Regions from separate parts of the Desulfosporosinus sp. Sb-LF genome, predicted to be linked through region 3. Evidence: riboswitches for the same ligand, from Rfam matches in the RefSeq annotation. Region 3 holds a riboswitch; each other region holds the start of a gene.
What was found. A riboswitch is a leader RNA that binds a small molecule or an ion and turns the genes downstream of it on or off. The one in region 3 is predicted to bind cyclic di-GMP.
Positions count from the first base shown of each region.

Region 1: another riboswitch for cyclic di-GMP. It lies ahead of E4K68_RS02120 (HD-GYP domain-containing protein); the one in region 3 lies ahead of E4K68_RS13115 (chemotaxis protein CheW).
Region 2: another riboswitch for cyclic di-GMP. It lies ahead of E4K68_RS04110 (methyl-accepting chemotaxis protein); the one in region 3 lies ahead of E4K68_RS13115 (chemotaxis protein CheW).
Region 4: another riboswitch for cyclic di-GMP. It lies ahead of E4K68_RS10725 (hypothetical protein); the one in region 3 lies ahead of E4K68_RS13115 (chemotaxis protein CheW).

Region 1 is NZ_SPQR01000001.1:429,307-433,522, forward strand. It holds gene E4K68_RS02115 (hypothetical protein) at 10-462, opposite strand; gene E4K68_RS02120 (HD-GYP domain-containing protein) at 823-1,917, opposite strand; cyclic di-GMP riboswitch class I at 2,111-2,195, opposite strand; gene E4K68_RS20235 (hypothetical protein) at 2,723-2,893, opposite strand; gene E4K68_RS20240 (hypothetical protein) at 3,110-3,286, shown strand; partial or broken gene E4K68_RS02130 (transposase) at 3,612-3,827, shown strand; gene E4K68_RS02135 (GNAT family N-acetyltransferase) at 3,877-4,216, shown strand, end outside.
Region 2 is NZ_SPQR01000002.1:276,372-280,587, forward strand. It holds tRNA gene E4K68_RS04095 (tRNA-Gly) at 225-299, opposite strand; tRNA gene E4K68_RS04100 (tRNA-Phe) at 312-387, opposite strand; tRNA gene E4K68_RS04105 (tRNA-Glu) at 398-473, opposite strand; gene E4K68_RS04110 (methyl-accepting chemotaxis protein) at 590-2,359, opposite strand; cyclic di-GMP riboswitch class I at 2,474-2,558, opposite strand; tRNA gene E4K68_RS04115 (tRNA-Lys) at 2,849-2,924, opposite strand; gene E4K68_RS04120 (adenylosuccinate synthase) at 3,031-4,216, opposite strand, start outside.
Region 3 is NZ_SPQR01000008.1:48,262-52,477, forward strand. It holds gene E4K68_RS13105 (HD domain-containing phosphohydrolase) at 1-641, shown strand, start outside; gene queG (tRNA epoxyqueuosine(34) reductase QueG) at 664-1,695, shown strand; cyclic di-GMP riboswitch class I at 1,788-1,872, shown strand; gene E4K68_RS13115 (chemotaxis protein CheW) at 1,947-2,396, shown strand; gene E4K68_RS13120 (methyl-accepting chemotaxis protein) at 2,446-3,261, shown strand; gene E4K68_RS13125 (aminotransferase class I/II-fold pyridoxal phosphate-dependent enzyme) at 3,391-4,216, opposite strand, start outside.
Region 4 is NZ_SPQR01000006.1:156,253-160,468, forward strand. It holds gene E4K68_RS10715 (lytic transglycosylase domain-containing protein) at 1-367, shown strand, start outside; gene E4K68_RS10720 (hypothetical protein) at 394-1,707, shown strand; cyclic di-GMP riboswitch class I at 1,882-1,962, shown strand; gene E4K68_RS10725 (hypothetical protein) at 2,089-3,381, shown strand; gene E4K68_RS10730 (hypothetical protein) at 3,789-4,216, shown strand, end outside.

The sequences.
Region 1 (4,216 bases), on a different contig from region 3:
TTCTAGACTTTACTCTTTAGTCACATCCCTTACTAGAAGTAAGCGTTTCAAAGATTCTGCCAATGCTAATCCAAATATTGAGGCGCCTAGAAAGTTAGAAACGATGGTATAAGTGTGTGTATAAGCTAATTCTGGCATTTTAAATATACTTGTTATACTATAAATAACTCCCATAAGACTAATCCCGTAGACCCATCCCTTAAACAAATAATGTTCGTCATTTAAATATTTCATGAGGTGAGCAAACAGAATACCTAAAAGGCCAGAAAAAATAGTACGTGCTGTCAAAGCAGTAATGGTTTGTAAACTATCTATGGGTTTGTTACCAAATAGAATTATAGCCATCTCGTCTAGTAAACGTCTTTGAGCAAAATTAGAGTAATATGATATTAAATTTCCTATTCCCTCCAATATACCCGCAATAATTCCTGCAAAAAAACCATATAATGTCCTATCCTTCATCTAATAATCATCCTCTCTTTAAATTCGCCCGATAATTTCTTCCTTAGTGGGACTTTCTCGCGATCTCTGGCTATAAGGACACTTGGCCTTGGCCATCCATAGCAAGGCAACACATTTAGTTAGTATTACAGAAAATGAGAGATTCAATACTGGGTGCTTTCCATATCCTTCGTTATAGGACGCAAAGTTTAAAAAAAGGTAAATTTCGGGAGAGGATCATAGTTGGGAATTAGTACGTGTAAGTGGTATCTGTGGAAGATGTGAGAAATAGTTAAGGCCTCCAGATTTCGCTGGAGGCCTTTGGATATCATGATCATCATTTTTTGGCTAATTAGTCAGTATGAATGCCTACATCTCTTTTCAGCCTACTTCTTTGAATTCCACACGATCTATGAACCGAGTTAAATCCTGCATTAAATCTACGTATATCTCCTTATTGAGAAGTCTACCATTGTTATCAATTAAAAGACGAATAAGAGGTCGAGTTGGCATTTTCAAGGGTACCGCCGCGATCACTCCCATTTCTCGGGTATTGAGAGTAACGATTGCATTTTCGGGATACAAAATGAGGGATTCTCGAAAAGCTTGTACCACTAGCGGGTTAAAGTCCTTTCCTGACCAAGCAAGAATCATTTCGAGAGCATGGTAGGGCGGTAGACCTTTGCGATATGGTCTATCGGCAGTTAATGCTTCATAAACGTCGCTAACTGCTACAATTTGAGCATCGAGATGAATGTTATTTCCTCTTGATCCATTTGGATATCCCGTCCCATTCCAACGTTCATGATGTTTTTCAATAGTTGCTAGCACTCCTGGTAATAAACGGGTATATTTCAGCATTTCCATCCCAAACAGGGGGTGTAGTTTCATAACCTCAAACTCTCTACCCGTTAAACTACCTGGTTTATTTAAGATTTCCTTTGGCACCTTAAGCTTTCCAATGTCATGAAGCAATGCCCCCAATGTCAAATACTTAAGTCTCCTATCTATATATCCCAAACGCATACCTGTCAGTGTTGCTAATATAGCGACGTTCAGGCTATGCACGAACGTTCCATAATCATGATGTTTAAACGTCTCTACGTCTAATCGAACTGTATTAAGATTCAAATAGACATTTATGGGTTTTAGTTCATTTATAATAGTTTCTACGAGTGGCACCGTACTTTTAATCTGCTCAGGTTGAATAAGCTTTGCTTTATGGTAAATATCCCATAAAGAACCTACTAATTTTATGTACACATCCTTTGAAAAGGATTTTACCTTCTCAGCTTGATAGCTGTTTTCCGGTCCTTTCCAAACATAAACTTCTCGTTTTTGCAGGAGATCTCGTATTCCTTTTGTAACCAGCTGCCCCTTATGCAATAATAGAACTCCAATTTTATCAAAAAGATCAACACTCGTCGTCAAGCCAGTTTCGAAATTTGCTTGTATGCGTTCCAACGACCAATACATTGGTCTTACCCTCCTCCCGTTGCTACCCCTATACTTATGTTTTAAAATATATTTGATTTATAAGGCAAGTCTCTTTATGCGACCATTCATTATTAGTTACAGATATAAGGTTAAAAATTTATAGAAATTTCCTCCCCCCTTATAAAACAAAAATGACGCCTTAAATCAATGATCGGCGACAGAATTTTGTTCGTTCGGTAACCCGGCTATCTTAAACACTTAAGGTAAGACCCGTGGCTTTGCGTCCTCAGTTCTCACTGAGTTTGCCCTTATCGCAGAATATTAAATTACCTAAGGACCATCCAAGTCTACTTTAGTAGGACCTAAGCATCACTGAAACGTAGTATAATACATAATATGCTGAAGTACAACAAACTAATTTCATTATAGTGTATATTTACTTTATTATGACATTTAATTAATCATTATGATTAGAAACGACGTTTTACTAGTTTATTCTTTCTCCTACAACCCAAGTGATGAGATTCTTTTTAGTAAAAAAGGCCATAGCTCAAATTGTGGGGGGAGGGATATTTGCGTTTTGCGATTCCTTCAGTAAAATGGTGTCTTGGTCTGCAACAATCATCTACATCACCGGATGCCATTTGCATTTCCTCCTTTGCTTGAGATAGTACATGATATGCACAAGCTGAGTTATGTGGAGCAATATGGAAATATATAGTTTGACCTCATCTTTATGTCAATCTGAGTTTGAGCACCCGTAAATGGTTTTTATGAAGAATGTAAAAGGGAGAGCTACCAGCTCTCCCTTTTGTTTAGTGAAACGGATTATCATGTTTTGTACTTAGGTTATTTGATTTTGTTGTCTTTGTGTGTGCAATAATCCAAATGATTGATCTTGGGTGTTCTGGTTTAATAACACATTATAAGCCTGTTCCAACTTGGAATATTTATCTTTAAGTTCTTCTAATTCACTGGCCAAATCTTCTCTAGTAGCTTCATCTTTATGGCTCAAAAAGAACGCCTCCTTAAATATTTACCCTAAAACAGTATTTCCGGAATTGAGGGGATTATGTTTGAGATTTTAAAGTAATGAGAGAAGAGCTAATTCATAAACCACAAGCCAAATTGTTTCTATGGAAAATGTAAAAATGAGAGCTTGAACAGCGTTAATGATTGACTGCGCATCAATTGCGCTGCTGCTTGATCCTCCACCTAGAAAAGGCAAAGAATGATTAAGCAGACCCCGCTAGGAGAAGCCACCTCAATAAGGTTTAACAGATTTATAACTGCGCCAGGTGGAATAAATATCCGGAGTATTGTTCCTGGCAATGGACCACACTGGGTTGTTGGCCTTGATGTTGGATTTAGGCTGGTACAATTGGTTGTTTTATGGCGGCTCATTTAGCATACCTCTCTTTCTTTTGTGTGACTGTTAGAACAGTCCATAAGATTGAGAAGTGAAAGATGGGGAAAGTCAAACGGTTAACAGTGCCCACCGAATTGAGTTAAAAGGTCCAAGTTTGAGACCTAACCATCCACAAAATGAAGGAGGTGATAGCGTAACCGTATAATCTATGTTAAACTCCATGCAATGAGGTGCCGGCCATTGGCCGGATGAGATAAGAACGCCGGCCGGATACCGTAGGAACGGTGTCCGGATAGTTTAGGAATGCTTGGCCGGATGGCACAAGAACATCGGTCTGAATTAATGAGAATAGCCAGAAGCTGACAAACGCTCTGAACTGGCCTTATTGAACGTTATTCAAGAAGCCTATGTAAATGGCGTATCCACCCGGAAAATCGAGAAACTCACCAAGTCTTTAGGCATTGAATCCATGTCGCGAAGTCAAGTATCGATCATAGCCAAAGAACTGAACGAACAGGTTGAAGCCTTTCGTACCCGAAGGCTGGATAAAGTCTATCCGGTACTTTGGGTCGATGCTCTCAAGCAATATTTTATTAAACTGATAAATCGAAATTTGAAAGGTGTAATTAATGATTGAAACAGAAAGATTAACAATGCGACCATTTTATGAAAACGACTTGGGTATTATTATGAGTCTTTATTCTAATGAAGAAATAATGAGATATATGCCCAATGATGTCATGAATGTAGAGAAAGCCCAAAAGCATTTAAATAAAGTTGTATGTGATTGGAAAGAAAAACCACAAGTGAGTTTTGAAATGGCAGTAATTTCAAAATATGACCAGGAAAAAATTGGACGTTCCAGAATCCACTTAGATTATGAAACTGATACAGTAATGATTGGTTGGCTACTATTGAAAAAAGATTGGGGTAAAGGTTATGCAACAGAAATGACACGGGCATTAATTG
Region 2 (4,216 bases), on a different contig from region 3:
CAGTTGGTAGTTTCATTAAAGGAAGCAGGCTGTGGTTTGATTTATCAAGAGAAGGTCGAGGCCACTACGAAGGATAGACCAGAATTACAGCGACTACTCGAAGATTTACAAACTGGTGACACTGTGATTGTCAAGGAGTTAACAAGGGTATCACGGTTCTTATTAAAAACAATGGAAATAATAACAAAAAGCACCGCAATTCTTTGCAGTGCCTACATTTCATATGGAGCGGACGACGAGATTCGAACTCGCGATCCTCGGCTTGGGAAGCCAATGCTCTACCGCTGAGCCACGTCCGCTTGATATAACAGTGGTGCCTCAGGACGGAATCGAACCGCCGACACGAGGATTTTCAGTCCTCTGCTCTACCGACTGAGCTACCGAGGCATAATTGTAATGGTGACCCGTACGGGATTCGAACCCGTGTAACCGCCGTGAAAGGGCGGTGTCTTAGACCGCTTGACCAACGGGCCATGTTCAATGTTTAGGGTATTTCCAAACCTTGCTCACAAATATGAATTTTACAGGAAAGGTTGTCTTCTGTCAAGTACTCTTTGAGTCTTTAATAAATATTTTTTTATTTCTGTATCTAAATATTAAATTTCTTTATGGTTTCCTGCAACTCTTCTGCCAATTGAGCCAGAACCTGACTGGAAGAGGCAATTTCCTCAACCGATGCTGATTGTTCCTCCGTTGCAGCAGACACAGACTGTGTCTGTCCTGTAATGTTTCGACTAGTGTCATGAATATCAGCCACAGATGAGACTATTCTTGCGCTCCCCGCGGCCATTTGTTGAATCTCCTCTGAGATTTCCCCTACTTGCGTCGAAACATTATTAACCAAGGCAGTAATTTCATTGAATGCTTGGCCTGCTGTCTCAGCGACCATCGTCCCGAGTTTAACCTGATGCGTTCCCTCGTTGATCGATAAGACCGCTTTCTGTGTGTCTTGTTGAATGACGTGAATCAGTGAGGCAATTTGTTGTGAGGCTTCTTGCGATTGTTCTGCCAATTTACGGACTTCATCCGCTACAACAGCAAAACCCCTCCCTTGCTCCCCTGCTCGTGCAGCCTCAATTGCGGCGTTTAAAGCGAGCAGATTCGTCTGGGAAGCAATGGCTGATATGGTATCTACGATCTGTCCAATTTCCTTAGAACGTTCCCCTAGATTCAAAACCACCTCTGCTGATCCTGTCACTGTTTTTTCAATATTAATCATTTGCTGAATGGTTTTATCAATCGCCTGACTCCCTGCTACAGCTGAAAGGGCCGTGTCTTCGGAGGATTTAACGGCAACTTTGGCGTTCTCTAGCATTTGCTGTATCCCTGCTGACATTTGCTGCACAATTGCAGATGTCTCATCAACTGCATTAAGTTGTCTTTCTGCCCCTAGGGAGACTTCCATAATAGCCATAGCCACCTGTTGGGAGGCCTTTGCAGATTCTTCTGCTCCGGAACTTAGATGTTGCGATGATGCTGCAACTTGAGTTGAGGATGATGACACTTGTTGAACAAGATTTACTAGGTTATCTGTCATGGTTCTAAAAGCTCTACCAAGTTGACCTAGCTCATCTTTTGAGTTATTTTTGAGGTTACCAACTTTTAAATTACCTCTAGCTATTTCTTCAGCATTCTCAGCAATCTCAGTAATCTGTTTTGAAATCTTATTACTTAAAAAAGTGCCTAAGATAAGAGAAAATCCAAAAGCGAATAGAATGGATACTATGGTATAGATGATACTGATCTTACCCTTTTGTTTATAATCCAATTGTTTCTCATAGACAAGTTTATTAATATCATCAACCCAGTTTCCTGTTCCGATCACCCAATTATAGGGTTGAAACAATAATGTATAACTTCTTTTAGGCAAGGCTTCAGTTTGATTTGGTTTAGCAAAGGTATAGTCTGTATAACCGCCACCTGCTTGAGTACCATGAGTAATAAATTCCTGAACAAAAAATTTACCCTGACTGTCCTTGCCATCAAATCGTGACTTGCCTTCAGAGGTATCTCTTCCTAGAAGGACGACATTCATTCCGTCAGTCGTGTCAATCCAGAAATAGTTATCTTTATCAAATCTTAAATTTCTAACTAGATCAGCCGCTTTCTTTTTGGCTTCTTCTGGAGTTAACTCTCCATTTTTTTGACGGTTGTAAGTGTCTTGAACCAAACTATAAGCGGTTTGTACCTCGAGTTTAATCGTTCGATCAAATTGCTCATATAAAGTATTTCGATATTGAGTTACATTAGCTTGTTCCGTCGCGATTACATTATAAATGTTATACCCACCGAGAATCAGACCCATGATAAATGCAGTAGTCAATAACAGAAGAATCACTCGATGTTTTATTTTAGTCATACTCCCATCTCCCTTCCAAATACATCAAATTTATTGCACCTCTGATAGTAATATTATGAATTAAAACAAAAAATAAAGTCGCCACCCAGAGTAGGCATGGCGACAGAATTCCTAATTGGTATCCCGGCTATCATCACCCTATCGTGGAAGACCCGTAGCTTTGCGTCCTCAGCTTTTACTGAGTTTGCCCTTATCAAGATCCTTATGTAATTGTCGAATAATAGTATGAACATATAAATTCATCAGAAAGGTAATAGTTTTCTAATTTTTCCATTCTGTAATCGAACTATAACACATGTATCCGTAATTTAAAATACTTTTTTAACACATTCTCAACAAATTTCGTGTTAATAATTCAGATAATTCCATTATCTCCTCACTCACCATGCACCCCAAAAAATATAAGACAGTATTAAACGTTACGTCTAATACTGCCTTATCACCCATTACTATTGTAGTGCAACAAACAGGTACACACACATTTAAAACTGGTGAGCCATCCGCGACTCGAACGCGGGACACCCTGATTAAAAGTCAGGTGCTCTACCGACTGAGCTAATGGCTCAAGTAACTGTACCACGAATTAAAATATTACACGAAAACATCCTAATTGTCAAGATAGTTATTCTGAATTTATCTTAAATTGTAGATAAAGCGTATTTTATTAGAGCCTAAAAGATCTCGCCACGCACAATGGTCTGTTCTCGCCCTGGACCAATTGCGACCAACGTTGCTGGAACCCCAGTCAGCTCTTCAATCCTGAGGATGTAATTTTGAGCAGCCTGAGGTAGATCCTCAAACCGACGAACCTGAGTAATGTCTTCTTGCCAACCAGGCATTTCCTCATAGACAGGTTGACATTGTTTGAAGATCTTTTGACTCTGAGGGAATTCACGAATGATCTCTTCATTGGCTCTATATCCAACGCAGATCTTCAGCGTTTCAAGCCCCGTAAGGACATCAAGTTTTGTAACCGCAAAATCAGAGATTCCGCTTACTCGAACAGCATATCGAGCAATGACCGCATCGAACCAGCCACAACGACGCGCTCGGCCCGTCGTTGTTCCAAATTCATGGCCATTCTTCCGCATTTCTTCCCCTGTCTCATCCAGAAGTTCTGTAGGGAAAGGGCCTTCTCCGACACGAGTAGTATACGCTTTAATGACTCCGACTACTCGATTAATTCGAGTAGGTCCAATGCCTGCGCCAACACACGCTCCTCCAGCAATCGGATTAGAAGACGTAACATAGGGATATGTTCCATGATCAATATCCAGTAAAGTCCCCTGCGCACCTTCAAAGAGTACTTTCTCCCCCGCACGAATGCTTTTATCGATGGTCAATGAACCGTCCGTCACCATCGAACGAATTTGGTCGGCGTAACCCTGGTATTCTTCATAGATGTCTTCGAATTCAAGGGCTTTCTGACCGTAAACTTTAACAAACAAGTTATTTTTCTCCACCAAATTACAACGAAGTTTTTCAGCGAACTCATCTTTGTCCAAGAGATCAATGATCCGAATTCCAATTCGTGACGCCTTATCCATGTAAGAAGGGCCAATACCTCGTTTTGTCGTACCAATTTTATGTTCCCCACGAGCTTCTTCTTCCAAACCGTCAAGCACCCTGTGATAAGGCATAATCACATGGGCATTGCTACTAATCAGCAGTTTACCCGTCTTAATGCCCCGATTGGCAAGGTAACTGAGTTCCTCCAGTAAAACCTTCGGATCGATCACAACGCCATTACCTATGACACAGGTCTTGTCTGAATATAGGATTCCCGATGGAATTAGGTGAAGCTTAAACTCTTCTCCATGAGCAACAACCGTATGACCCGCATTATTTCCACCTTGA
Region 3 (4,216 bases):
TGGCTACAATTCTGGCATTCTCCAAGTTAGCAGAAGTACGGGATGATGAAACAGGACAGCATATCGAACGTACCCGAGTGTTCTGTAGCATCCTCACTGAGCAGCTTCGCGTACAGTGTGCAGTGGATACGGAAATTGATAACTCCTTTGTGGATAATATTTACTTTGCCTCTTCGCTGCATGACATTGGTAAAGTAGCCATCTCCGATAAAATTTTGCTTAAACCTGGTAAATTAACTCCAGAAGAGTTCGGAATCATGAAAACCCATACTGTCGTTGGCTCAAAAACCTTGCAAACCATGCTAGAACATTATCCAGAGAATGCTTTTATCACTATGGCGATGGAGATTACCCTAAGTCATCATGAGAAATGGGATGGTTCAGGGTATCCACAAAATCTTAAGGGTAAGTCTATTCCCCTTAGTGCCAGAATTATGGCCTTAGCAGATGTGTATGATGCATTAACTTCAGAACGTTGTTATAAGCCCGCCTTTTCCCATGAGAAAAGCCGAAATATCATTATTGAGGGACGGGGTACACACTTCGATCCCGAAGTTATTGAAGCTTTTCTTGTCTTAGAAGGCCAGTTTCGAAAAATTAAACAAGATTTACGAGGGTATAACGTCACACGAACGCTGTGAGAGTATTCGGGGAGGATCTTCATTGAAACCTAATGAACAAATAAGTTGGAAGACAAACATTAAACGATGGGGGAGCGAGTTGGGCTTTGCCTCTGTAGGGTTTACTACCGCGGAATCGATCGAGGACCTCGCACCCTTGTTAGAAACACGTTTCGAAAAAGAGGTGGCAACTCCCTTTGAGATCAAGGAGATCAGGCAACGAATTGATCCTCGAGTGGTTTGGGAATACTGCAAGACAGTCGTTGCCGTTGCCTATCCACTTCCTCTTACAACTCCTCCTTTGGAAGGAGAGGGTATCATTGCTCGTTCGGCGGTTGGAGAGGACTATCATCAGGTCCTTCAAAATAAGATAAAACAACTTATCAATATAATGGTTGTCAATGGGTGGACGGGAAGCTTCCACAGTCAAGTGGATACAGGACCTTTAATTGAGCGTGCCTTCGCGTTTCGGGCAGGGATTGGATGGATTGGGCAAAACCAACAGCTCATTATTCCAGGATATGGTTCGTTTGTCACACTGGCTTTACTTTTACTGGATCGAGAGATCAAACCGGACTATCCAATGATCAACCAATGCGGAAGCTGCCAAAGATGTGTTGAAGCATGTCCGGCGCAGATCATCGGAAAAGAACCATTTGCGGCAAAACACTGCATTTCCTATCTCACACAGAGCAAAGAGGTGCTTACTCAGAAGGAACGCAGGGGCCTTGGGTTACGGGTTTTTGGATGTGACACCTGCCAGGAAGTATGCCCACATAATCAAAAGCGGCTGGCTGAGGAACAACAAGCGACCTCTTCCTCAGCTCCATCTTCACTACGACGTGGTGTTGACCTGCGGGAAACTCTTAATTTAACGAAAGGAGAGTTTCACCAACGTTTTAAAGGAACTGCAGCAGGTTGGCGTGGAAAAGGAATTCTTCAGAGAAATGCCTTTTTAGCCTTACGGAATGGGCTAGACCGAGGTGATAAAGTATGGTTAGCAGAACATGAAAAGAATAAAATAGTTCCGCCCATCATTGCTTTGTATTTAGAAGGATTAGAGAATAGTAAATAAAATTCCATTTAAAAAACTTGAAAAATGTGCACTAATAAAGAAATGATTGTGATATAATAAAATAAAAAGAATTAAGTATTTAATCTGAAAATTTAGAAAAATGGCAAACTTAGTGAAAGCTAAGGACGCAAAGCTATGGGTCGTAGAGGTATACCTAACGATTGCCAGGTTGCCAACGAATTTGCCATGCTTTTCATAAGAGCATGGCATTTTAATTTGTGGGGGAGTAAAAAAAGAAAGGAGTAATATGAATGGACGAAATGAAACAATTCATCCAGTTTAAATTGGGGTTGCAAGACTATGCTGTGGAAATGAGTTCTGTTCGAGAGATCATCAAGCCCGTGAAAGTTATAGAACTTTTGGGTGCACCGGAATTCGTTCAGGGGATTGCAAAAGTACGTGATGGAGTTGTTACCATTGTGGATTTGAGAAAGAAATTTGTAATAGCACCCACTGATGAAGGGGAGCCCAGAATCATGATTTTTGAGTCGACCAAAGAGACTGAGAAAATAGGACTATGGGTCGATGATGTCGTTGAAATTCTCGAATGCAACTCCATTGAAAAAGTCCCTAGTATTATACATCAAGGCACAATTAAAGAAATCATTAAAACAAATGAGAATATTATTCCAGTAATAAATATTGAAAGACTTTTTTCCGATGACGTTTTAACTTGGTTGAGTTCCGCTGACATTGGATAAGCCGATATTCAAGATAGTCTATGCCAAATAATTGTTAGGAGGAATTGCGATGATAGAAGATTATGTACAAATGGTTGATGTGATTTTTGAAACTGATTTTGGGAAAACATCGGTTTTCTTATTTGATCTTGAGAAATATATTCATATTAAAATGGGTTCCGTTATCAATCTGCCTTTCAAAGCTGGCGACATATTACCGGCTACGACTACGTCGTATCAATGCCTTCGAACCGGTGAAAAGGTGGAAAAAATGGTTGGGGCTGAAGTCTTAGGAGTCGCTTACACTGGAATAGCATATCCGATTAGAGAAAATGGTGTCATAATCGGTGGAATTGCCACGACAGGTTCAAATGAAAGGGAATATGCCCTAGAAAAATTGCCTTCCTTGGCCAAAGAACTTTCAGAATCTTTGGAGCAAGTTTCAGCTGCTATGGAGAATATTGCTGCTTCAGCTCAAGCTCTTGCAGATGGCGGACAAGCCCTTACGATACAATCCCAAGAAGTTAATGAAAAAGCATTACAAATGGAAGAAGTTGTAGAATACATAAATTCCGTGGCTAGCGATACAAAAGTTCTTGGACTTAACGCTTCGATCGAGGCTTCTAGAGCGGGTGAGGTTGGGAGAGGATTTGCTGTGGTAGCCTCGGAAATTCGGGCGATGGCAATATCAAGTGCCACCTCGGCAAAAGATATACGAAAAATTATCGGTAGCATACAAGGCCTTGTCGGTAAGATGACAGTGGAGTTAGAACAGGTAGGTGGTAATACACAGGAAGTCTCTGCTGCTGTTGAGGAAATTGGAGCGACCATTGAAACTTTGACATCGTCGGCAATCGCACTATCAGCTTTAGCCGAAAAAATTTGAATTCATTGCAAGAAAGTGAGGCAGTGAACAGTCTCCTTGCCTCACTCATAATAGTACTTGACTTGCGTGGTTGTCAAAAAAGCCTGATTGATCAGTCCCTAAAGGTCTGATCAATCAGGCTTTTTAAAGTTAACCTAATCTTGACTGAACAAAATGCGCGATGCGTTTGAGTGCTTCCTGAAGTTGTTCCAATGAATAGGCGTAAGAACAGCGAATATGTCCTTCTCCGGAGGGCCCGAAGGCGGTTCCTGGAACGACGGCTACATTTTCTGCCTTTAAAAGTTCTTCGGCAAACTCTTCAGAGGACAAATTTGTTTTAGATATGTCCGGGAAAACATAGAAAGCCCCTAAGGGTTCGAAACAGTCGAGGCCCATTTGCCGAAAACCATGAACCATTAGACGGCGTCGCCGATCATAAGCCGTAACCATTTCGTTTTTGGCTTCAGAGGCAGAACGTAACGCTTCTAAGGCCGCGATTTGTCCCGTGATGGGAGCGCAGAGCATGGTGTATTGATGAATACGTGTCATCCCACCGATAAGGTCTTTATGTCCGGCAACATACCCGATTCTCCATCCAGTCATGGCGTAGGATTTTGAAAAACCACTGACAAAGAGAGTGCGGTCATGCATGCCGGGCAAACTAGCAAACGAGACATGAGTTCCGCCATAGGTAAGATCTGAATAAATATCATCAGCTAAGACGAGAAGATCATGTTCAGTCACAAAGTCCGCGATAGGGAGAAGATCCTCACGATTCATGATCGCACCAGTCGGATTATTTGGGTAGGATAGAACTAAGAGCTTGGCTTTAGGCGTATAGGCCTTGGCCAAGTCTTCTACCCGTAAACGAAAGTCTTCCTTAGCGTGGGTCGGAACGTAACTAACACTGGCCCCGGCCATTGTGGCACAAGGGGCATAGGACACGTAGGATGGATCAGGAACTAAGACAACATCC
Region 4 (4,216 bases), on a different contig from region 3:
TTCGATGGCCCAAAAATACGGGGTTGATCCGACCCTGATTCAGCAGGTCGTCAAAGCAGAATCAGGGTTTAATTCTAATGTAACGTCACCGGCTGGTGCTATGGGCTTAATGCAGTTAATGCCAGGGACGGCAGCTTCATATGGAGTACAGAACGCCTACGACGCGAAACAAAACCTGGATGGGGGAACACATTTCTTAAAGGACTTACTAGACCGTTTTCAGGGAGATGTTCCGATGACTTTAGCAGCTTATAATGCCGGACCGGGAGCAGTTGATAAATACCAGGGGGTTCCACCATATAAGGAAACTCAGGACTATGTGCAGAAGATTATGGCAGAGTTGAATCGAAAAAATTGGGAAGCTTAGAATTCACAGCAAGGAAGGATGGAATCGTGGTTAAGAAAACCTGGTGGATTGCTATACTTTTAGTAATCACTTTGTTATTTCTATCCGTATCGTCGGTGTTTGCGGCTACTTCTACCACGGGTTTTAAGATATGGCCGGCTATTACAACAACAGATGTTAATAAGGTTTGGACGATTTCGTTTAATGCCCCACTCTTGAGTACGAGTGTGAGTAGCGATACTGTTTACGTCACTGATAGCAAACAAACCAAGGTCGCAACAACGATTAAACTATCCCCCGATGGTCTCTCTGTAACTGTGACGCCGTCTAAAGCCTATTCGGGGGGGGATTATAACTTATATATTACGGAAGGCGTTATGTCCGAGGTTAGTGGGCAACTTAGTGAGACGATTATTGTTCCATTCTCAGTGATAGTACCTTCCGCCTTTACCTCTAGCGTAAATCTTGTAGTCACAGTTACTTACGATGTCAAACCCTCTGTTACACCTGATCTTGCAGGAAAACTATCCCTTCAAGGGCCAAGTGGCGACCGCATTGGTCCGTTTTCAAGCGATTTGTTAACAGGGAAGTATACTTTTATTATTTATGCTGATGGCGATTATTCTCTGAATTTGTTCAGCGTTGATAATGGTGTGATGAATACTCGATCTATAAAAATACCCACTATTAAAGTGCCCGCTATTAAAATTCCAACGACTGGAACAACAGCAACACCAACTGTAACGGTAAAGACTGTAAGTTTAGTTATTCCATCTAAAGCTGGAGTAGATGGCGGGAAATCAGGTTCTATCGGAGGAAGTACTAACAGGGCCAGTCTAACAGAAGAAACATGGGGTATACCTGTAAAAGTATCGAATACCACTACAACATGGACAACAACAACGGATATAAATGGGGAATTTAAGGTTTATTTGCCCACTGGTAGTTACACATTATTGGTTGATGGAAATGGACCTCAATATAAGAAACACAGCTATAAATTAACCGTAACGGCAGGTCAAATGGCTACTCCATTGGAGACCATCAATCTAGAAGACCCCATAAATAAACTGGGACTTCTGCTTGATGAGTCTAAGTCTGTGAAGGACGATGGGTCAGGCGGATTAAATGGTATTGATGCGACAACGAAAGAAATAGATGGAAGTGTTAACAGTGATGCCATAGTATATATCTATGACACGGTCCCAGCAACTCCATTTTTACTCACAACTTCTAAACCTGATAAAAATGGAAAATTTGTTGCGAAATTACCAAGTGCTCTAATAGGGAAAAAATTACAGATTAAGGTTATTGATTCTGCTGAAAACGTTTATTCACTGGATATGGAGTCTGCTATATAATTATAGGGGCAATGAGGTTGTTGCTATTCAAATTTGCTAATTTAACATAATTAATGACAACATCAAACGTAACTGTCACTGTTCTAAGTTTAAAGAAACTTCTGTTAGGAAGTGTAAAGTTTCTAAGAGAACCTTACGATATAGATAATATGTTAATCAAACAAATATAACCCTATCCGAAAAAAGCAAACCTATCGAAAGATAGGGACGCAAAGCCACGGGTCTAAGGTAATCTAAGATCGCCGGGCTACCGAACAACAAGAGTGTAGAATCCCCTCTTCGGTAACGTAGAAGGGATTTATTATTTACACATTATAATTCAATAGAGGAACCAGTAGAGAAGCAGAGAGATTTAATTACTAAAATAGGAGGTAAGAAAACATGACTGTACTGTATGCTAAGCTTCGAGTTCTTATAAAACCGTGTTTAAATTGGGGTCTAGTTGTTGGTATATTAGTTACATCGCTCATATCGAGTCTAGTAATTGACTCTAAAAGGGCTGATGCAAATACCGCAACAGCAACTCCTGGAAGTGCAGCAGTGACTACAAAATTGACCCTAACACCTCTGAAAAAGGGGGATACATTCCAATACCTAATAAATACTGCAGCAATTAGTACCCTGCCGGTTACTGGAGGAACTCTTCCAACTGGAACCACGATATATACATCTGGCAATGACATAACCGGCGTAGATGTAGATAAGTATATAGACGTTTACGAAGTGGATGGAACCAGTAATATCGTAGCCTTCAAGGAATTTAAACTAACAGCCAATAACATTGCAGCACCTGTTTTGACTACCTTACCAGTAGCGGATATCGGAGCTTCGGCAGGAAGTACAAAATTGACGTTAGTTGCAAATAACTCTGGAGATACATTCAAAGTACAAGTGGTTAGCAAAGTAACGCCACTGCCGGCCCTAGGAGCCACAGCTAGTGGAAAGGCGTATACAGCGGGTAGTGACCTAACCGGAGTAGATGCAACAACAAATAAGTATGTAAATGTTTATGAAGTGGATGGAACCGGTAAAATAGTCGCCTTCTCAGAGATCACACTGACAGCCGGCAACATTACAGCACCTGTAGTGAAAACCGCAACAGCAACTCCTGGAAGTGCAGCAGTGACTACAAAATTGACCCTAACACCTCTGAAAAAGGGGGATACATTCCAATACCTAATAAATACTGCAGCAATTAGTACCCTGCCGGTTACTGGAGGAACTCTTCCAACTGGAACCACGATATATACATCTGGCAATGACATAACCGGCGTAGATGTAGATAAGTATATAGACGTTTACGAAGTGGATGGAACCAGTAATATCGTAGCCTTCAAGGAATTTAAACTAACAGCCAATAACATTGCAGCACCTGTTTTGACTACCTTACCAGTAGCGGATATCGGAGCTTCGGCAGGAAGTACAAAATTGACGTTAGTTGCAAATAACTCTGGAGATACATTCAAAGTACAAGTGGTTAGCAAAGTAACGCCACTGCCGGCCCTAGGAGCCACAGCTAGTGGAAAGGCGTATACAGCGGGTAGTGACCTAACCGGAGTAGATGCAACAACAAATAAGTATGTAAATGTTTATGAAGTGGATGGAACCGGTAAAATAGTCGCCTTCTCAGAGATCACACTGACAGCTGGCAACATCACAGCACCTTCATTGTGATATAAATAATTTCAAAATCAACCCCTCTCTGACATTTAAGTTGCACAGCGAGATTCGCCACTTCGTGGGGTCTTCTCCCAGAAAGTGGCGAAAGTATTTTAGCATTTTTGAGGAAAAAACCTATTGGTTACAACATGGATTATTAGAGTTTTTAATAATAATCTTTGATCTTATAGACTCTTTTGATAACTAATATGAGTATTGCGAATCTTTATAAATGCTGTTATTATTAACTATACTTAATAATGACTCTAATTAAGGAGGACAAAATCATCCGCCAATTTGGAAATGTTCCCAATTTGGTGCAACTCTGAAGGCCGTTTTCGCCCTAATGTTTGTCCGAACTGTAGTGTAGTAGTGTAGCAAAGAACAATTCGTTAAGCCAGAGTAGTAAAAAGAGGTAAAAAATGGTAGAGTACTATAGTTATCTTTGGAGTACGACCTGGCCAAATTTAGTCGTACTCTTTTTGATATGGGGTGTTGTCGTTTCTCGACTGGTTTGGAAATCGGTGGGGACTTGGCGTTATGCCCGCGATGCTTGGGGTTTTCTCCTATTAGCTGGGAAGGCCTTTATATGGGTTGGGGTTTTAGGAATCTATACAAAACTGTTATTCTTTTCTCAACCAGATTGGTTAGCTCAACCAAGTTTTATCCAGGGTTCGGTTCTGGAAAAAGCCTATGATTCAGGCTTCAAAGCTTTTGCTTTAGTGGTTCGTAGCGGGACAGAACAAAAACAACTCTATGTTGACAAAAATGTCTATGACAAGCTTAAGATTGAAGATCAAGTAAAAGTGATGTATCTCCCCACTCGACGAGAAGTTGTGCGTTGTGAACT